Regions from separate parts of the Actinoplanes sp. CA-051413 genome, predicted to be linked through region 4. Evidence: riboswitches for the same ligand, from Rfam matches in the RefSeq annotation. Region 4 holds a riboswitch; each other region holds the start of a gene.

Region 1 (4,442 bases), 4.6 Mb from region 4:
GGCGCAGGCGGCGCTCATCGGGGCGCTCGCGACCATCGCGTTCATCGTGGCGGTGTACCGCCTGGTCGGTGCGCTGGCGGCGGTGGCGCTGGTCGCGTACGGGTTGATCTCCTACGCCGCGCTGCTGGCGGTCGGCGCCACCCTGACCCTGCCCGGCCTGGCCGGGTTCGTGCTCGCCATCGGGATGGCGGTCGACGCCAACGTGCTCGTCTTCGAACGGGCCAGAGAGGAGTACGCCGGCCGGCCCACCCTGCGCAGCGCGATCCGCGGCGGCTTCGCCCGGGCCTGGTCCGCGATCGTCGACTCCAACGTGACCACGCTGGTGGCCGCCGCCCTGCTGTTCCTGCTCGCCTCCGGCCCGGTACGCGGCTTCGGCGTCACCCTGGGCATCGGCGTGCTGGCGTCCATGTTCACCGCGCTGGTGCTGACCCGGCTGCCGGCCGAGGCCCTGTTGCGCCGGCGGTGGCTGGTCGTGCGCCCACGGTGGAGCGGCATCGCCCACGCCGGCCGGGTCCGCCGGGCGATCGAGTCCCGCGGCCCGGACCTGATGCGCCGCCGGCGACTGTGGCTGGCCGTCTCGGCGGCGGCGGTGCTGCTCTCCATCGGCGGCGTCGCCACCCGCGGGCTGAACCTCGGCGTCGAGTTCACCGGCGGCCGCATGGTCGAGTACGCCACCAGCCGGCCACTGTCGACCGACGCGGCCCGGGCAGCCGTGGAAGCCGCGGGCGTCGACCGGGCCGTGGTCACCCAGGTCGGCCAGGGCAACGTCTCGGTGCGGGCGGGCGCCTTCGACGACGCCACCGAGCAACGCGTACGCGCCTCGCTCGGCACGGCCGGCGGCGGGGACATACAGCAGTTACGGGACGACAAGGTCGGGCCCAGCCTCGGCGCCGAGCTGCGGGACAAGGCGCTGCTCGCGGTGGCGATCGCTCTCGGCGCGCAGCTCGCGTACCTGTCGGTGCGGTTCCAGTGGCGCTGGAGTGCGGCGGCGGTGCTGGCGATGGTCCACGACGTGGTCATCCTCATCGGGGTGTTCGCCTGGCTCGGCAAACCCGTCGATGGCGTGTTCCTGGCCGCGGTGCTGACCGTGGTCGGCTACTCGGTCAACGACTCGGTGGTGGTCTTCGACCGGATCCGGGAACTGGTCCACGGCCAGCGCAAGATCAGCCCCAGGCTGCGGGTGCCGTTCGCGCGGCTGGCCAACACGGCGTGCCTGCAGACGGTCCCGCGTACGGTCAACACCGGGCTCGGGGCGGTGTTCATCCTGGCCGCCCTGGCCACCCTGGGCGGGGCGTCGCTGGTGGACTTCGCCGTGGCGCTGCTGGTGGGGATCGTGGTGGGCACGTACTCGTCGGTGTTCCTGGCCACGCCGCTGGCGATCACCTTCCGGTCCCGCTGACCCGGGGCAGCGGGGTGGGCGCCGCCGTGCGCCCACCCCGCTGCTTCTCGGAGTAGGGTTCCCGCCACCGATCGATGCCGCCGGCAGCGGAAGGACGAGCCCGATGACGGATCCCGCGCAGCTCAACGCAGACCTGCCGCACTCCGCGCGGGTCTGGAACTACCTGCTCGGCGGCAAGGACAACTTCGCGGCGGACCGGGAGGCGGCCGACTACGCCGTCAGGCTGATGCCCGAGCTCGTGCTGTCGGCCCGGGCCAACCGGCAGTTCCTCGGCCGGGCCGTGCGGTTCCTGGCCGGCGAGGGCCGGATCCGCCAGTTCCTGGACGTCGGCACCGGGCTGCCCACCGCCGACAACACCCACGAGGTGGCCCAGGCGGTCGCCCCGGACGCCCGCGTCGTCTACGTCGACAACGACCCGCTGGTCCTGACGCACGCCTGCGCGCTGCTGACGAGCAGCCCCGAGGGGGCCACCGACTACCTCGCGGCCGACGTCCGCGATCCGCAGGCCATCCTCCGGGCCGCCGCCACCACACTGCACTTCGAGCGACCCACCGCCGTGGTGCTGTCCGGCATCCTCAACTTCGTCATGGACGACGCCGAGGCCCGGTCGGTCGTCGAGCAGTTCATGGCCGCGGTGCCCGCCGGCAGCTACCTGTTGATCTCGCATCCGACCACGGAGGTCAACGGCGAGGCCGTCGAGGCGTCGATGCGGCAGTGGAACGAGAGCGGCGCGGCGCCGATCAGGACCCGCACCATCGAGGAGATCCGCGGCTTCTTCGACGGGCTGGAGCTGCTCGACCCCGGCGTCGTGACCTGCACGGCCTGGCGGCCGGACCCGCGGCACCCCGGCATCACCGAGGTCGTGTCCGAGTTCGTCGCGGTGGGCCGCAAGCCCTGAGCACCGGTGGGGGGGCCCGGCTGCCCCACGGGGGCAAGGCAGCCGGGCCGGCTCATCACAGCGACAGGCGCTGACCGGGGAAGATCAGGTTGGGGTTGCCGCCGAGCTGCGCCCGGTTGAGCTGGTACAGCGCCCGCCAGCCGCCCTTGACGTGCTGGGCCGCCGCGATCTTGGCGAGCGTGTCACCGGACTTCACCGTGTAGTGCCGGCCGGTGGCCTTGACCGACGTGCGCTTGGTCGCCGCCGACTTCTTGTGCGTGGTGGTACGCGACGCCGTGGCCTTCTTGCCGCTCGACGAGGAACCGCCGGTGTTCTTCGCCTGGTAGGACTTCGACGAGCCGGCCTTCTTGCCACACACCGGCCACGCGCCGATGCCCTGGCCGTCGAGCACCTTCTCGGCGATGCGGATCTGCTCCGCGCGGCTCGCCTTGTTGGCGGTGCTCGCGTACTTGCCGCCGCCGTACGCCTTCCACGTGCTGCGGCTGAACTGCAGGCCACCGTAGTAGCCGTTACCGGTGTTGATGCTCCAGTTGCCACCGGACTCGCACTGCGCGATCGCGTCCCAGTTGACACTGGACTGCGCCGCGGCCGGAGAGGCCGGGCCCAGCAGAGCGACGGTGCCCGCGGCACCGGCCACGACCAGGCCGAGGGCGCGCAGGGACTGCTTGTGGATCTGTGCCATCGAGTGAACCTCCACGCCTGCGAGGTCAGCTGTCGGGTTCGGGCTGAGGTTGCCCGGCCGCTGTGGTGCCGCGGCTTCACCCCGAGGCGCGCGGTGAGCGCGCCGGAGAACCTGTGGGTCCCCCGCTCCATGCCTGAGTTGAGTTCCCAGCCCGGTCGGCGGCAGGACTCGGCGTTACCGACCGCGGGGCCCGCGTCAGCGGACCGGCCGACGGTAACCACGTTCCCCGCCGCGGAGCCAACCTCCGGGGGCCTAACGTGACGTTGTTCTCAGCTTTTGCCCACTTTTGATCTTGGCCAGAATCGGGGCAAGACGGTCAATATCACCGGCCGTACTCCCCGGGGCCGCGGGTGAGGACGTACCAGCCGTCACGGTCGAAGCCGGCGAAACGCAACCGGTCGGCGAGCAGGGTGCTCAGCGTCTCCCGTACGGCGACCCGCCAGTCCTTGGCCGCACCCGGAGCCCGGCGGCGCAGACTCTCGATGTCCTCCGGCACAGCCACCACCACGGTCTGCCCCCGGAACGAGCCCGGCACCGGCCCACCGGTGCCCGAACGGCGCAGCGCCACGGTGGCCGTCGGCGTCCGCACGCAGCGCACCGGCTTGCCGGCGCTGGCGGAGACGACCGCCGGGGCGGCGAGGTCCCAGCGCACCATCAACCGGTCGCTGTCGTCGTCGCCGTTGATCCGGTCGTGCATCGGGCCGTAGAAGTTCGCCAGGTACTCCGTCGGCACCGCGCCCAGCTTGGCCAGGTTGAAGTAGGCGTTGCGGGCCACCAGCGGGTCGAACGTCCAGCTGATCGTGCTGATGCCGCGCTGCAGGGCCCAGACCCGCTGGTGCTGCTTGAGCGCGAAGCCGACGTTGCGTCCGGCCGCGGTGGCGGACACCCCGGCGATGTGGCTGTGCAGCTCGCGCTCGCCCGGAGCGGCGAAGAACGCCACCGCGGCCCCGACCAGGGTGCCGCCGTCGAAGGCACCGGCCACGTAGTTGCCCGACTTCGCCAGCGCGCGCAGCAGCTCGGTGCTCAGCAGCGGGCCGCTCGCGTCGTCCTGCCAGATGCCGGCCAGCATCCGGTCCAGCGTGGTCAGCTCGGCCAGGCTGCTCACCGGGCGGACCAGCACCCGCGCGGCCCGCGCGGCCACCGTGGCCGCCTCCATCGCCGCCACGATCACCCTGCTCACGACGGCGGCTCCGGAGCGGACACGTCGGCGGCCGGGCCGGCGACGAGGGTCGCGAGATCCATGTGTGCTCACCTTCGGCGGTGACGGGTGTGCTCAGCGTAGGCCCCGGCCGGGCCGTCCGGGGGGCGTCCGAACCCTGAGGTCTACCCGTCTTGACCAGCCTTTCTCCCCGAAGGTCCAGAAAGGGTGGACATCAAGTGATCTCTTGCCGGCGGCCTCGCGTATCTTGACGTACCGGTCGGCACCCCCGTGGCCACCGGCCTTTCCCACGGCAGGACGACGA
Region 2 (4,442 bases), 1.0 Mb from region 4:
GAATACCTCTGCGAGAGCCCTCTTCAGTAAGTATGCACGCGGCTCTCAGCTGATGCTCAGACACTCGTGACACTTTCGACTCACCAGCCGGAATCAGCGCAGGGCGCCAACTGTTCAGGTATGTGTCAGCACCGCAATGCATGAACTGCGGACGTTACGGGGAGGGCTGATGGACGCAGGTATTGCCCGTAACAGGGTTAGTGAAGGCAATGAGGGGACCGTGGGCAACGTGGAGAAGAACACCGTGATGAGGACCGACCAGGTCGCCGAGGAGCGCGACCTCGTCGGAGTCTACCTGCACGAAATCTCCCGGACGCCGCTGCTGGATGCTGCCAGGGAGGTCGACCTCTCCAAGGCAATCGAGGCCGGCCTCTACGCCGAGCACCTGCTCGACACCGGCGAGGTCCGTCGCGGCGTGAGCCGGGAAGAGCTGGAGCGGCTGGTCACCGAGGGCAAGCGGGCGAAGGATCTCTTCATTCGCGCCAACCTGCGACTGGTCGTGTCGATCGCCCGCCGTTACGTGCGCTCGGGCATGCCGATGCTCGACCTCATCCAGGAGGGCAACACCGGCCTCGTGCGCGCCGTCGAGAAGTTCGACTACGAGCGTGGCTACAAGTTCTCGACCTACGCGACGTGGTGGGTCCGCCAGGCCATCAGCCGGGCCATCGCCCAGCAGGAGCGCACCGTGCGCCTGCCCGTGCACCTGGTCGAGGACGTCAACCGGATGCGCAACGTCACCCGCCAGCTCGTCCGCGAGCTCGGCGCCGACCCGGAGCCTGCGCAGGTCGCCGCGGCGCTGGGCGTGACGGTGGAGCGCGTCACCGAGCTGACCCGCTGGGCCCAGGACACCGTGTCCCTGGACACCCCGGTGGGCGACGACGGCGACACCAACCTCGGCGACCTGGTCGCCGACAGCGATGCGCCGTCGCCCGAGGAGATCGTCCTGACCGCGCTGGAGCGTCAGCGCATCGAGGGACTGCTGAACCACCTCGACGACCGGTCGGCGGGCATCATGCGCGCCCGGTACGGCCTGGAGGACGGTCGCGAGCACTCGCTGACTGAGGTGGCGTCGCGGTTTTCGCTCTCTCGGGAGCGCATCCGCCAGCTGGAGATCCAGGCGCTCGGCCGGCTGCGTGAGCTGGCCCGGGCCGAGGGCCTGCAGGCCGCGTAAGGCAACCGCCAAGTACGGCGAAAGGCCGGTGACCCCCGAGGGGACACCGGCCTTTTCTCGTGCCTGCTGACTCAGGTCACCCGGCTCAGGTGACCCGGCCGTAGCCGTTCGGGGTCATGATGTCGATCGTGCGCTTCTTGACGGGCTGGCCCGCGCGGGAGGCGTCGATGATCTGGCCACCGCCGACATAGATGCCGACGTGTCCGTTGCTGCGGTAGAAGACCAGGTCGCCCGGCTTGAGCTCGGACCGCGAGATCCTGGTGGTCGCGCTGTACTGCGCGGCGGCGTTGTGCGGCAGCGACTTGCCGGCGGCCCGCCAGGCGGCGGAGGTCAGGCCCGAGCAGTCGTAACCGTTCGGCCCGTCCGCGCCGTAGTCGTACATGACGCCGAGGGCGTTGTAGGCGAAGGTGACAGCCTTACCGGCGGAGCCCGCGATGGACGGGATGTTGCCGGTGTACTTGCTGGACTTCTCGGTGGGAGAGCCGTAGGCGGCGGTGCGCATCGCGTACAGCTTCTTGAGGTCGCCCTCGATCTTCTTCTTGCGCGCGTTGAGGGCCTTGGCCTCGGCTTCCTGCTTCTTCTGGGTCGCCTTGAGGGCGGCCTGGCGCTCGGCGAAGTTCTCCGTCGTCGCGCGGTACTCCGCGATGTCGCGGCCGCGGCTGCGGGAGATCTGCTCGAGGATGCTCATCCTGTCCATGAGGTTGTCCGCGCCCTCGAGCACGACGTTCATGGTGCCGATGTTGCCGGTCTTGTACGCCGACGCCGCGATCGCGTCCATCTGCGTGCCGGCGGCCTCCAGCGCGGCCTTGGCCGGGGCCAGCGACGCGGCCAGCTTCTTTTCCTGGTCCTTGGTCTGCTTGAGGCTGATGTTCATCTTGTTGTACGACTCGACGACGTCCTCGAGCTGATCGGACGCCTTGTCGATCTTCTTCGTCAGCTCACTCGTCGACGGTTCCGCGTGTGCGGCGGTCGCGGTGGTGCCGGTGATCGCGATCGCCAGGGCGGCAACCACCAGCGCACGGAGCCTCGTGCGGGCGTGTGGCAACGGTTTGTGCCTTTCTTCCGCTCGGGCCGCCTACCGGGTTAGCTGACGGGTTCGGGGCGGGAAGAAGGCCCCTACCGCTCGCGCGGATTCACCCCGGTGCTGCTTCGGTTGGTTCCCCGGTTCGTCGTGGCGGAGGCGGTGACCGTGGGGGATCTGGTCGTCCGTTTCCGCCGGCGAGGATTCGGCGGCGTTGGCCGGCGCCACCGAGGGTGTGGCTGCGGACCGGACCAACCGCATTAACTTATCGGCGCGCGGCATTAACACAAGAGCCCGAAGAGTGACTTGCGCCAATGATCACAAATAAGAGAATGATCCCGATAACGGCGGGCAACAAATCCGTTCCGCAGCGTTACTTTCCTACTCTGCCATGGCCGGCGGGGAAGTGCGGGCGGCCGGGACCCACTTGTGCGAGACGACCCGTTCGGCCCAGAAGGAGAAGAACGGGATCGTGCCGGCCAGCATCACCAGCAGCATCCGGCCCAGCGGCCAGTGCGCCCGGCGGCTCAGGTCGAAGGCGGCGACCAGATAGACCATGTACAGGAAGCCGTGGATCGGGCCGATCGCGGCCACCACGGTGTCGTTGTCACCCAGGTACTTCAGCGGCATGCCGACCAGCACGAGCGCGATCAGGACCACGCCGACGATCCAGGCGATGATCCGGTAGCGGGTGAGGGCTCCCTGCATAGTGCACGTCCTTGAACTCGCTGGAACTCGACGGTCTGGACTCAGCCGGCGCTGGCGCGACGGCCGGGATAGTCGCTCGGCCGGGCTCCGGGGTGGGCGGCCAGCCAGCTGAGGTAGTCGTTGTAGGCGGCCAGCTCGGGATCGTCGTCGTCGGCCGGCGCCACCTGCGCCACCGGCACGCGGACCGGGCGGCGCACGGTCACCGGGGCATCCTGGCGCGGCACGGGCGGCTGCTCCTCCGGTTGTGGCTCCGCCTCCGCCGGTCCGTCCTGCTCGGCGGCGCGGGCCGCGCGGCGCTCCTGCTGGACCTCGCGGAACCAGATGAACACCACGAAGAGGGCGAACACCGGCCATTCGAAGGTGTAGCCCCAGCTGAGCGAATTGCCGCCGGTGGCCCGGCTGAACTGCCACCAGCCCAGGGCCAGGAAGCCGGCCACGAGCACGAGCGCCAGGATGTGGCGCGCGATCCACGCGGGGGTCCACAGCCCTTTCATGTCCCTCAGCGTACCGGCGGGTTTGGCGGCAGGGCGCACGGGCAACCGTTGCAGCAAGTACTTCAGCGACCGAGGAAGGGAGCGCCGTCATGACCGACGCCCGGCTCGACTCCGCCGGCGACGAGACCGTCGTCTCCGAGAACGGCATCGACCCCGCGGGGCTGGCCGACGACGATCTGTTCCGTGAGCTGGCCAGCCTGCACCGCACCCGGCTGCAGACGCTGCGGCACGGGCCCGACGCCGCCCTGGCCAACCACCTGCGGCGGACCGAGGAGCTGGAGAACGCGTACCTGTCCCGGTACCCCGGCCGTGAGGTCGATCCGGGCCGGCTCACCCAGGACTTCTGAGAGGACCCCGGACTTCATGATCTCCTCGGTACGCGGCCGGCTGAACCGGCTGCGGCGGGACTATGCACCTCACGAGCACCGGCCGCTGGACGGCTATGTCGCGACGATGGGGGCGTTCGGACTGCTCGCCGGCAGTCTGGCCGCCGCCGCCAAGCTGACCGCGAAGCCGGTACCGGACCGGCCGGCCACCGCCGACATCGTGTTGATCTCCATCGCGACGCACAAGCTGAGCCGGCTGATCGCCAAGGACGCGATCACCAGCCCGCTGCGCGCGCCGTTCACCCGCTATGCGGAGCCGGGCGGCAGCGGCGAGATCAACGAAGAGGTACGCGACCAGGGCAGCTCCCTGCGCCACTCCGTCGGTGAGCTGCTCAGCTGCCCGTTCTGCCTGGCGGTGTGGGTGGCCACCGGGCTGACCAGCGGCCTGGTCTTCGCGCCCCGGCTGACCCGGCTGGCGGCCACGGTCTTCACCGCCACGGCGGCGTCCGACTTCCTGCAGATGGCGTACTCCCTGGCCAAGGAGGCCGCGGAGGGTGACCACCAGAGCGACGAGAACGACCGGCCGGCGCTGGCCCAGGCGGCCTGACCCTGGAACGAGTAAGCCCCCGGCCGCTCGGCCGGGGGCTGTTCGCTGTGCTGGGTGATGCGGTCAGGGCGGGCCCTCACGCTCCAGGCCGGACCAGCCGCGCGAGCTCTCTTCC
Region 3 (4,442 bases), 1.6 Mb from region 4:
AGGTCCAGGCCGGCGCACTTGGCGCCCTTGGCGAAGAACGAGCTGCCGAACAGCTGGTAACCGGCGCACACGGCGAGCACGGCCGCGCCCTGGTGGACGGCCCGGTGCAGGCCGCCGTCGGCGATCAGCCGCTGGGCGGCCAGCGCCTGCGGGCCGTCCTCGCCGCCGCCGATCAGGTAGATGTCGGCGGTGGTGGGCATGGCCTGGTCCGAGCGGACCTCGTACGTCTCCACCGGGATGCCCCGCAGCGCGGCGCGGCGGCCGAGGATCAGCAGATTCCCCCGATCGCCGTACGTGGAGAGCAGGTCCGGGTAGATCCAGACGATCCGCAGGGTGCTCTCAGTTGACACGGTCCAACTCCGCTCGGATGTCCTGGAACGCCGTGTAGTTGGCGATCACTTCTAGCCGGCCGGGCGGGCTGGCCTGCACCGCCTCGTCGAAGGTATGCACGTGCCGGAAGGCGACATCGTTCACTTCCAGCCGGACCGCCAGGTCGTAGGCCCGGTCGCCGGTGATCAGCACCTGCCGGCCGCGCAGCGGGGAGAAGTCGACGTCGTAGAGCCAGGACGTGTCGAAGCCGTCGGGGTCGCGGGCGTTGATCGACAGCAGGGTGGGGGCCACCTCGGCCATGTCGAACGCCTCGAGCCAGCTGGCCGGGTTCTTGGCCAGCAGCAGCCGGATGTTGCGGCCGTCGCGTTCCACCTGGGCGTAGCGGCCTGCCACCGACGAGACGCCGGCCAGCCGGGGGACGGCCTCTATCGGGCGGACGCCGAACTCGGCGGCCACGGCCAGCGCGGTGGCGGCGTTGCCCAGGTTGACGTGCCCGGGCAGCTGGAGCTTGACCAGGTGCCAGTCGCCGCGGGGGTCGATGACGCCGTCGTCCTCGACGGTCCACTGGGCCTGCGGGCGGCGCAGCGGGCACCCGGTGCAGCGCCAGTCGCCGTTGGCGCGTTCGATCGGGGAGCCGCACTCCGGGCAGACGAACGAGTCGTCGTGCCAGCGCTGGCCGGCGCTGAACCAGACGACGTGCTCGGTGTTGACCGCCGCCCAGACCACCATCGGGTCGTCGGCGTTGGCGACCACGTGCACGTCGGGGTGGGCGGCCAGGGCGGTCCGCCACATCTGGGCCATCATGGCGACTTCCTTGGCCCGGTCGAGCTGGTCGCGGGAAAGGTTGAGCAGTGCCACCACCCGCGGGGTGGTCTCGTCGATGACCCGGGCCAGGTAGTGCTCGTCGACCTCGAGCACCGCGAACGGGGTGGCACCGGCCTTGGCCAGGGCCGAGGTGTGCCCGGTGGGCATGTTGGCGCCGAAGGAGTTGGTGGCGACCGGGCCCAGCACGCCGAGGGCGGCCGCGGTGAACCGGGTCGTGGTCGTCTTGCCGTTGGTGCCCGAGACCAGCGCGATCGCGCGGCCGGCGGCGAGGTTCTTCAGCAGGTCAGGATCGATCTTGAGACCGATCCACCCGCCGATCACCGAGCCGTCGCCGCGGCCGGCCGCCCGTGAGAGCGCCGCAGCGGTTCGCGACACGGAGGTCGCGACCTTGGCCCGTAGGGGCATCTTCCCGTCCGTCACGGCGACGAGGGTACCGGAAACGGACACTACGTCGAGTGGCCCCGGGGTCTGTCCAGGGGTATCCGCCGCCGGGCCGCCCCCTCGGCCGAACGGATGATCTCCACTACGCCGCCTGTCGCCGAGTTTGCGCCGGTGGGGGCGTTTACGGTCACATTCTCCCGACCTCGGTCCGGCCCATGATCGACCCCGATGGGGCTTTTTATGTGTTGTGTTTCACCCGTAACCTTCGACCCAAAGTGATCATCCCATCACCAGGTGCACCGGCATTTGTCACGGCCTGGTTACAAACCGGACAGCGATCCACGTGCCAAATACGGAGAGTAGTCGAGCGGAGCCCTGCAGTCCGCCGGGAAATCGGGTAGCAAGGGTGAGCCGGTGAGCGCCCGCTCGCCGCTCGCACCGCATCGGACCACGCCGAGCCCTGCCCCGGTCCGGGTGGCGCGACCACACGCACGCGAACAACAACACAGGCATACGGGGGCAGGGACGGGGGACCCAGATTCGGTCCACGGGGCACGCGCCACTTGCGGCGTACCGCGGGGATCTTGGGGTGAAGCCACCATCGGTGGCCGGGCAACCTTCCCGCCCGAACCCGACAGCTAACCTCGCAGGCGTGCCGGAGGGATATCTCTACCGTGCACGAAAGCACCTCGCACCGGCGTCGTCGTACCGTTGGCACCGGTCCCATCGCTCTGTCCCTGGGTCTCAGCCTCGCGGCCAGCCAGCTGATCGGCACCCCGGCGGCCTCCGCCGCTCCGGCGCCCGTCACGGCGGCCGCGGCGGCAGCCGTCAAGCCCAAGCTCACGAACTCCTACAACAGGAGGGCAGTGAAGAAGGGTCAGACGGTCCGGGTGACCGCGAAGCTCATCAACCCGAAGACCGGCAAGGGCGTCAAGGGCGCCAAGGTCAGGCTGCAGATCCGTGGCGGCAAGGCGTGGAAGACCTGGGTCACCCGGTCGACCGACGCCAAGGGTGGCGTCTCGATCCTGACCAAGCCCGGCTCGTCGCTGTACTACCGCACCGTCTTCTCTGGCGGCAAGGGCTACACCGCGGTGCGCAGCGGCCAGACCAAGATCACCGTGCGCGTCACCCAGAACAAGGCGGCCAAGGTGCTGGCCGAGGCGGCCAAGCACAAGGGCGCGCCGTACAAGTTCGGTGCTTCCGGTCCGAACCGGTTCGACTGCTCCGGCTACACCATGTACGTCTACAAGAAGGCCGCCGGTAAGAAGCTGCCGCACAAGGCCAACTCGCAGCAGCGGTACGGCAAGGCCGTCGGCAAGGGCAGCAAGAAGGCCGGCGACCTCCTGGTCTTCCGTTCCGGCTCCTACGGCACCCACGTCGGCATCTACGCCGGCGGCGGGTACATGTGGGCCGCCCCGCACACGGGTGACAAGGTCAAGAAGCAGAAGGTCTACGGCAAGAACTACGTCGTGCGCCGCCTCGTCTGAGTTCCGCTCAGCGGTACGGTCAACGGCAGCACCAGTAAGAGCAGTACGACAGTTCAGTGGGGCGCGACCCGGTACGGGGTCGCGCCCCACTGTCATGTCCGCTCCACTTTCTCCTCCACTTTCCTCCCCGATGAGGTGCCCAAGGGCAGCCGCGCCTTCCCCAACGCCCGAATTCGGGGGACTTTCGTGCCCGGGTGGGCGGCATGTCGGAAAGTGGACCATGGTGCGGCCCGCCCGGCCCTCCACTTCCACCCCACCGGCTCTGACGTGCGGATACATCCGCGAATCGGGTTCGCGGAAGCCGTCATTCTGGTTGCGAGTGGAGGGAAGTGGAGTAGAGTGGAGCGCAGTGGCAGGGCCTGAGGAGGAGCTGAATCCGAGGGGATTTGCCGGCCCAGACGACAGGTGATCCGCACAGAGCTGGCTCTGCGGCGGCGCCCGGGGCAGGGGGGTTGGGCCGATGTTCCTCGGCACGCACACCCCGCGCCTGGACGACAAGGGCCGACTGATCCTTCCGGCGAAGTTCCGCGACGAGTTGGCGGGAGGTGTCGTGATCACCAAGGGGCAGGAGCGTTGCCTGTACGTCTTCCCGATGCCGGAGTTCCAGCGGATCGCCGACCAGCTGCGCGAACAGCCGGTCACCCACAAGGCCGCCCGGGCCTACAGCCGGGTGTTCTTCGCCAGTGCGCACGACGAGATCCCCGACAAGCAGGGCCGGGTCACCATCCCGGCGCATCTTCGGGAGTATGCGGCGCTGAACCGCGAGCTCGTGGTGATCGGGGCGAGCACGCGGGTGGAGATCTGGGACAAGCAGTCCTGGGAGCAGTACCTCTCGGCGAGCGAGGACGACTTCGCCGACATCGAGGAGGGGGTGCTGCCCGGCGGATTGTGAGGCGTGGCACCTGTGGGCCAGTGAAACGGCCCGGACGTCGCTGCCGCCGTACTGCGAGATCTCCAGCCGCTCCCGCTCCTGGCGCCTCTTCCCCGGTGCCAGGCGTGTGTCCGGTCGGGCGCGCCCGATGGCAACGGGCACGAGCGGATGGGGATCTGGCGGTACGGACAGACGACCGGGCTGTGCCGGCACCGGGGATCGGTGCGGGTCGGACCGGGTGAGCGCGGAAAGAGCAGGCAATGGGGGTCAGGATGGGCGAGCTTCGCGGCACACACGTGCCGGTGCTGCTCGAGCGCTGCCTCGAGTTGCTCGCCCCCGCGCTCGCGCTGCCGGGCGCGGTGCACGTCGACTTCACTCTGGGCCTGGGCGGGCACGCAGAGGCAGTGCTGGAACGGCACCCGGACGTGGTCCTGATCGGACTCGACCGGGACACCGAGGCGCTCGCGCACTCCCGGCAGCGGCTGGCGCGGTTCGCGGACCGGACCCACTTCGTGCACGCGGTCTACGACGAGCTGCCGGCGGTGCTG
Region 4 (4,442 bases):
AGCGCGGTGACTTCAGCTCGCTGCCGATGCGGACGTACTCGTCCGGCATGGGAGCCCGGCTGCGGTTCGCCATCGCGGCCGCCAAGCAGCACGACGTGCTGCTCATCGACGAGGCGCTGGCCACCGGCGACGCGAAGTTCCGCCGGCGCAGTGAGCAGCGGGTCCGGGATCTGCGCGCGCAGGCCGGCACCGTCTTCCTGGTGAGCCACAGCGAGCAGTCGATCCGCGACACCTGCGAGCGGGCCATCTGGCTGGAGTCGGGCCTGATCCGCGCCGACGGCCCGACCGACGACGTGCTGAAGGAGTACGAGGCCTACGTCAAGCGGTAGGCCCCGCACTCCCCCGGGTCAGCGCATCGACATGTGCACGTGGTTGGTGTGGTCGCTCGACGGGTCGCCGCCGGCACCGGAGTACGACTTCCAGCCGCTGCTAGGCAGCCAGATCCGCCGGTACCAGATGACGTACAGGATGCCGAGCCGGCTCGCGTTGTGGATGAAGTAGTCCGCCAGCCGGTTGCCGTAGTCCTTGCTGGCCCCGGTCGCGTCGCCGCCGAAGCCGCCCTTGTCTGCGGCCCAGTCGCAGGCCCGCCCCTTCGGATGTTCGCCGCTGTTCTGGTGGCGGAAGCAGGCGATGAAGTGGTTGAAGCCGTCCTTCTTCGCCTCCTGCATCGCGTGCAGTGTGCGCGGCGTGATGCAGCCGGTCGTAGTCGGGTCGTTGACGCTGCACGACTCGCTCGGCAGTGAGCCGTCCGAGTTGCGCGGCGCGGGCGCGGCCAGCGAGCTGCTGCCGCCGCCGCTGGAGGAACCGCCGCCGGACGACGACGAGTCGCTCGACCCGCTGGCGGCGTTGGCGGCCTTGAGGGCGCTCTCCGCCTGGTTCTTGCGCTTGGCCATGACGGTGAGCTGGCGCTGCTGCTCGCGGACAGCGGTGTCGATCGCCGTCTTGGCCTGCGCCTGCTGGTCCCGGCTGTCCTTCAGGTCGCGCACCGCGCGGTCCTGCTTGACGGCGATGGTCTCCAGGGTCTGCGCCCGGTCCAGCATGCTGCCGGTGGAGTCGGCGGTGATCATCGCCGTCATCGGCCCGAGCCGCCCGGTGCGGTAAGCCCGCTGGACGATCTCGTCCAGCGCCGCCTGCTTGGGGCCGAGCTGGGTGTCGAGCTCCTTGAGCTTGGCGGTCAGCTCCCGCTGGCGCTTCTTGGAGCGGTCCAGCGCCTCCTGGGCCTCGACGAAGCCCTTGGACGCCGCCTCGAGCTGCTTGATGAGGGACTTCGAACCGCCCTCGCCGTCGTCGCCCGAGTCGCCCGGCGCGGCGAAGGGGCGGGGTGCGGCGGAGGCGGAGGTCGGGGCGGCGAGCGCCAGCCCCGAGGTGGCGACGAGGACCGCGAGCACGGTCGCTAATCGCCGGCGGACAGGGGTGAGCCTCACGAACATTCCTTCCGTCGGCCGCCGACCGAGTTAGCTGACGGGTTCGGGACGGAAGCGATCCCTACCGATCGCGCGGGGGTGCGCGGATCGGATTCACCCCATTACTCAAGTGGTTCCCCGGCTCGCCGTGCGGCGATTAGGCGGCGGTCTGCGCTGAGACCGTGACGAACACTACCCAGCAATGCTAGGAATCGACAGTCGTCACACCGTACGCAATCGATCGTGCACTGATGGTGAGCAATCGACGGAAAGAATGCAACGACTCACATTGATACGTCGTTACGGGCTATGACCTGCGTCATTCCATCGAGCGGTGACGGAAAGTCGTTGCCTGGTAACCGTTTTACCGTTCGCGGCAGCACTGCCACTTCGGCCGTTGTCAGGTAAGCTGGCCGCCGGTCACTGCCAGAAGGCGCTGCCCCCAAGGCGCCGGCAGCCCACCATCTAATCGTCGCAAGATGAGCCGGGGAACCACAGAACTACCGGGGTGAATCCACGAGTCAGTGGTAGGGATCGCTTCCGTCCCGAACCCGTCAGCTAACCCGGCCGGTGGTCACGCGGAAGGATTCTGAATGACGGCAAGACCCCGCCGGTGGCTGATCCTCGCCCTGGCACCGCTCGCCGCGGTCACGATGATGCTCGCGCCCGCATCCCCGGCGAACGCCGATCCGGACGACACCAAGTCGGCCACCGCCGACGACGGCGACGACAACCCGCTGCTGAACGACGTGCTGGACTCCACGGGCCGGCGCTATCTGACAGCCCGGGCGGCAGTCGCCAAGTCGACCAAGACCCAGCTCGGCCTCGCCCTCAAGGTCAAGAACGCCGAGGCGAAGCGCGACCTGCTGCTGCCCGAGGTGGGCGCGGTCGCCGCTCAGCAGTACCGCACCGGCGGCATCTCGACGATGGGCTTCCTGCTCAACACCTCCAGCCCGGACGGCTTCCTCAAGAAGGCGGTCTCCCTGGAGGAGATCAACGCCCTCAACGACGGCAAGCTGCGCGAGCTGGACCAGGCCATCGACGAGGTGACCGCCAACAAGACGCGCCTGGACCAGGAGGTCAAGGCGCAGAAGCAGAACCTCGCGCTGATGGAGAAGCAGAAGGAGTCGGCCGAGAAGGCGCTGGCCCAGGTGGGTGGCACCACGGTGACGGGTGGCTTCGTGCTCGCCAAGTCGCCGAAGGCCGCCCCGGCGCCCCGCAACTCCGACGGTGAGTTCAGCCCGGAGAGCTGCAACGTCGACGACCCGACGACCGGTGGCTGCATCACCGCACGCACCTTCCACATGTACAAGGAAGTGAAGAAGGCGAAGTTCAACCGGTTCGTCGGTTGTCATCGCAACGGCGGCCCGTTCGAGCATCCCAAGGGCCGTGCCTGCGACTGGTCCCTGCAGAAGAGCGGCTTCGCCCGCTGGCACAACCAGGACACCCGCGAGTACGGCAACAACCTGATGGCCTTCCTGGTGCGTAACGCCGACCGGCTCGGCATCCTCTACGTCATCTGGAACAAACAGATCTGGTTCCCGGCCACGGGCTGGAAGTCGTACCACGGTCCCAGTGATCACACGGACCACGTACACGTCTCGATGCTTTAGCGCGGCGAGCGCAGAGAAGCCCCCGTCCTCCGCGAGGAGGACGGGGGCTTCTTCGTTGTTGAATCAGACTCCGGTGTTCCGGCGCACCGGGGCGCGACCGGCCGGCTGGCTGGGCGCGGGGCCCGTCGGCGGCGCCGGCGGGATCGGCAGCACGACCGGCTTCACCTGGGTGATGGTGACCTCCTTGCCGTGGTGCAGCAGGTCCAGACGCGCCGACCCACCGCCGTTGCGCAGCGAGTAGGTGACCTCGTCGGCCGTGACCTCCACCCGCAGCCGCAGGCCGCGCCAGAGCAGCGAGAACTCCAGCGCGTTGATCCGGCTCGGCAGCCGGGGCGCGAAGGAGAGCTGCCCGTTGGAGTCACGCATGCCGCCCAGGCCCGCCACCAGGGCGATCCAGGAACCGGCCAGGGACGCCACGTGCACGCCGTCCCGCGCGTTCTGGTGCAGGTCGTGCAGGTCCATCAGGGCGGCCTCGCCCAGGTAGTCGTGGGCCAGCTCCACGAAGCCCACCTCGGCGGCCATGACGGCCTGGATGCAGGCCGACAGCGACGAGTCCCGCACGGTACGGGCGTCGTAGTACGCGAAGTTGCGGGCCTTCTCCTCGGGGGTGAAGGCATCACCCCGCAGGTACATGGCCATGACCAGGTCGGCCTGCTTGACCACCTGCTTGCGGTACAGGTCGAAGTACGGGTAGTTCAGCAGCAGCGGGTACGCCTCCGGCGGGGTGTTCTCGAAGTCCCACTCCGCCAGCCGGGTGAAGCCCTCCGACTGCTGGTGCACGCCGAGCTCCCGGTCGTACGGGATGTGCACCGAAGCCGCCGCGTCCCGCCACGACGCCGACTCCTCGTCGTCCACGCCCAGCTTGCGGGCGAGCTCCGGGTGCCGCTTGGCCGCGTCCGCCGCGGCGAACATGTTCTGCTGCGCCATCAGGTTGGTGTAGACGTTGTCGTCGACCACGGCCGTGTACTCGTCCGGGCCGGTGACGCCGTCGATGTGGAAGCGGCCGTGCCGGTCGTGGTGCCCGAGCGAGCGCCACAGCCGGGCGGTCTCGACGAGCAGCTCCAGGCCGTAGTCGCGCTCGAAGTCGAAGTCGCCGGTCGCGGAGACGTAGCGCCGCACGGCGTCGGCAATGTCGGCTCCGATGTGGAACCCGGCAGTGCCGGCCGGCCAGTACGCCGAGCACTCCTGCCCGCGGATCGTGCGCCACGGGAAGGCCGCGCCCTGCAGGCCGAGGGTCTGCGCGCGCTCCCGGGCAAGATCCAGAGTGGAGTGCCGCCAGCGCAGCACGTCCGCCGCCGCGGCCGGCTGCGTGTAGGTCAGGGCCGGCAGCACGAAGGTCTCGGCGTCCCAGAACGTGTGACCGTCGTAACCGGGGCCGGTGAGGCCCTTGGAGCCGACCGGTCGCTGCTCGGCCCGGGCACCGGCC

What was found. Region 4 has a riboswitch for cyclic di-AMP ahead of ACQP2Y_RS02315 (coiled-coil domain-containing protein). Riboswitches for the same ligand answer to the same signal wherever they lie in the genome.
Region 1: it holds a riboswitch for cyclic di-AMP, as region 4 does, so the genes downstream of both, ACQP2Y_RS27465 (transglycosylase family protein) here and ACQP2Y_RS02315 (coiled-coil domain-containing protein) in region 4, are expected to answer to the same signal.
Region 2: it holds a riboswitch for cyclic di-AMP, as region 4 does, so the genes downstream of both, ACQP2Y_RS07135 (NlpC/P60 family protein) here and ACQP2Y_RS02315 (coiled-coil domain-containing protein) in region 4, are expected to answer to the same signal.
Region 3: it holds a riboswitch for cyclic di-AMP, as region 4 does, so the genes downstream of both, ACQP2Y_RS10180 (C40 family peptidase) here and ACQP2Y_RS02315 (coiled-coil domain-containing protein) in region 4, are expected to answer to the same signal.

The regions. Positions count from the first base shown of each region.
Region 1 is NZ_CP192100.1:5,812,728-5,817,169, forward strand. It holds gene secD (protein translocase subunit SecD) at 1-1,399, shown strand, start outside; gene ACQP2Y_RS27460 (SAM-dependent methyltransferase) at 1,503-2,297, shown strand; gene ACQP2Y_RS27465 (transglycosylase family protein) at 2,353-2,979, opposite strand; cyclic di-AMP (ydaO/yuaA leader) riboswitch at 2,984-3,128, opposite strand; gene ACQP2Y_RS27470 (GNAT family N-acetyltransferase) at 3,302-4,159, opposite strand.
Region 2 is NZ_CP192100.1:1,501,568-1,506,009, forward strand. It holds gene ACQP2Y_RS07130 (sigma-70 family RNA polymerase sigma factor) at 170-1,171, shown strand; gene ACQP2Y_RS07135 (NlpC/P60 family protein) at 1,257-2,183, opposite strand; cyclic di-AMP (ydaO/yuaA leader) riboswitch at 2,230-2,364, opposite strand; gene ACQP2Y_RS07140 (DUF3817 domain-containing protein) at 2,574-2,900, opposite strand; gene ACQP2Y_RS07145 (hypothetical protein) at 2,942-3,394, opposite strand; gene ACQP2Y_RS07150 (DUF6158 family protein) at 3,484-3,741, shown strand; gene ACQP2Y_RS07155 (DUF1360 domain-containing protein) at 3,758-4,327, shown strand; gene ACQP2Y_RS07160 (hypothetical protein) at 4,391-4,442, opposite strand, start outside.
Region 3 is NZ_CP192100.1:2,127,861-2,132,302, forward strand. It holds gene ACQP2Y_RS10170 (type 1 glutamine amidotransferase) at 1-350, opposite strand, end outside; gene ACQP2Y_RS10175 (MurT ligase domain-containing protein) at 340-1,560, opposite strand; cyclic di-AMP (ydaO/yuaA leader) riboswitch at 2,084-2,204, shown strand; gene ACQP2Y_RS10180 (C40 family peptidase) at 2,211-3,023, shown strand; gene mraZ (division/cell wall cluster transcriptional repressor MraZ) at 3,484-3,915, shown strand; gene rsmH (16S rRNA (cytosine(1402)-N(4))-methyltransferase RsmH) at 4,167-4,442, shown strand, end outside.
Region 4 is NZ_CP192100.1:483,545-487,986, reverse strand. It holds gene ACQP2Y_RS02325 (ABC transporter ATP-binding protein) at 1-329, shown strand, start outside; gene ACQP2Y_RS02320 (coiled-coil domain-containing protein) at 348-1,430, opposite strand; cyclic di-AMP (ydaO/yuaA leader) riboswitch at 1,428-1,577, opposite strand; cyclic di-AMP (ydaO/yuaA leader) riboswitch at 1,856-1,991, shown strand; gene ACQP2Y_RS02315 (coiled-coil domain-containing protein) at 1,997-3,016, shown strand; gene ACQP2Y_RS02310 (glycoside hydrolase family 65 protein) at 3,080-4,442, opposite strand, start outside.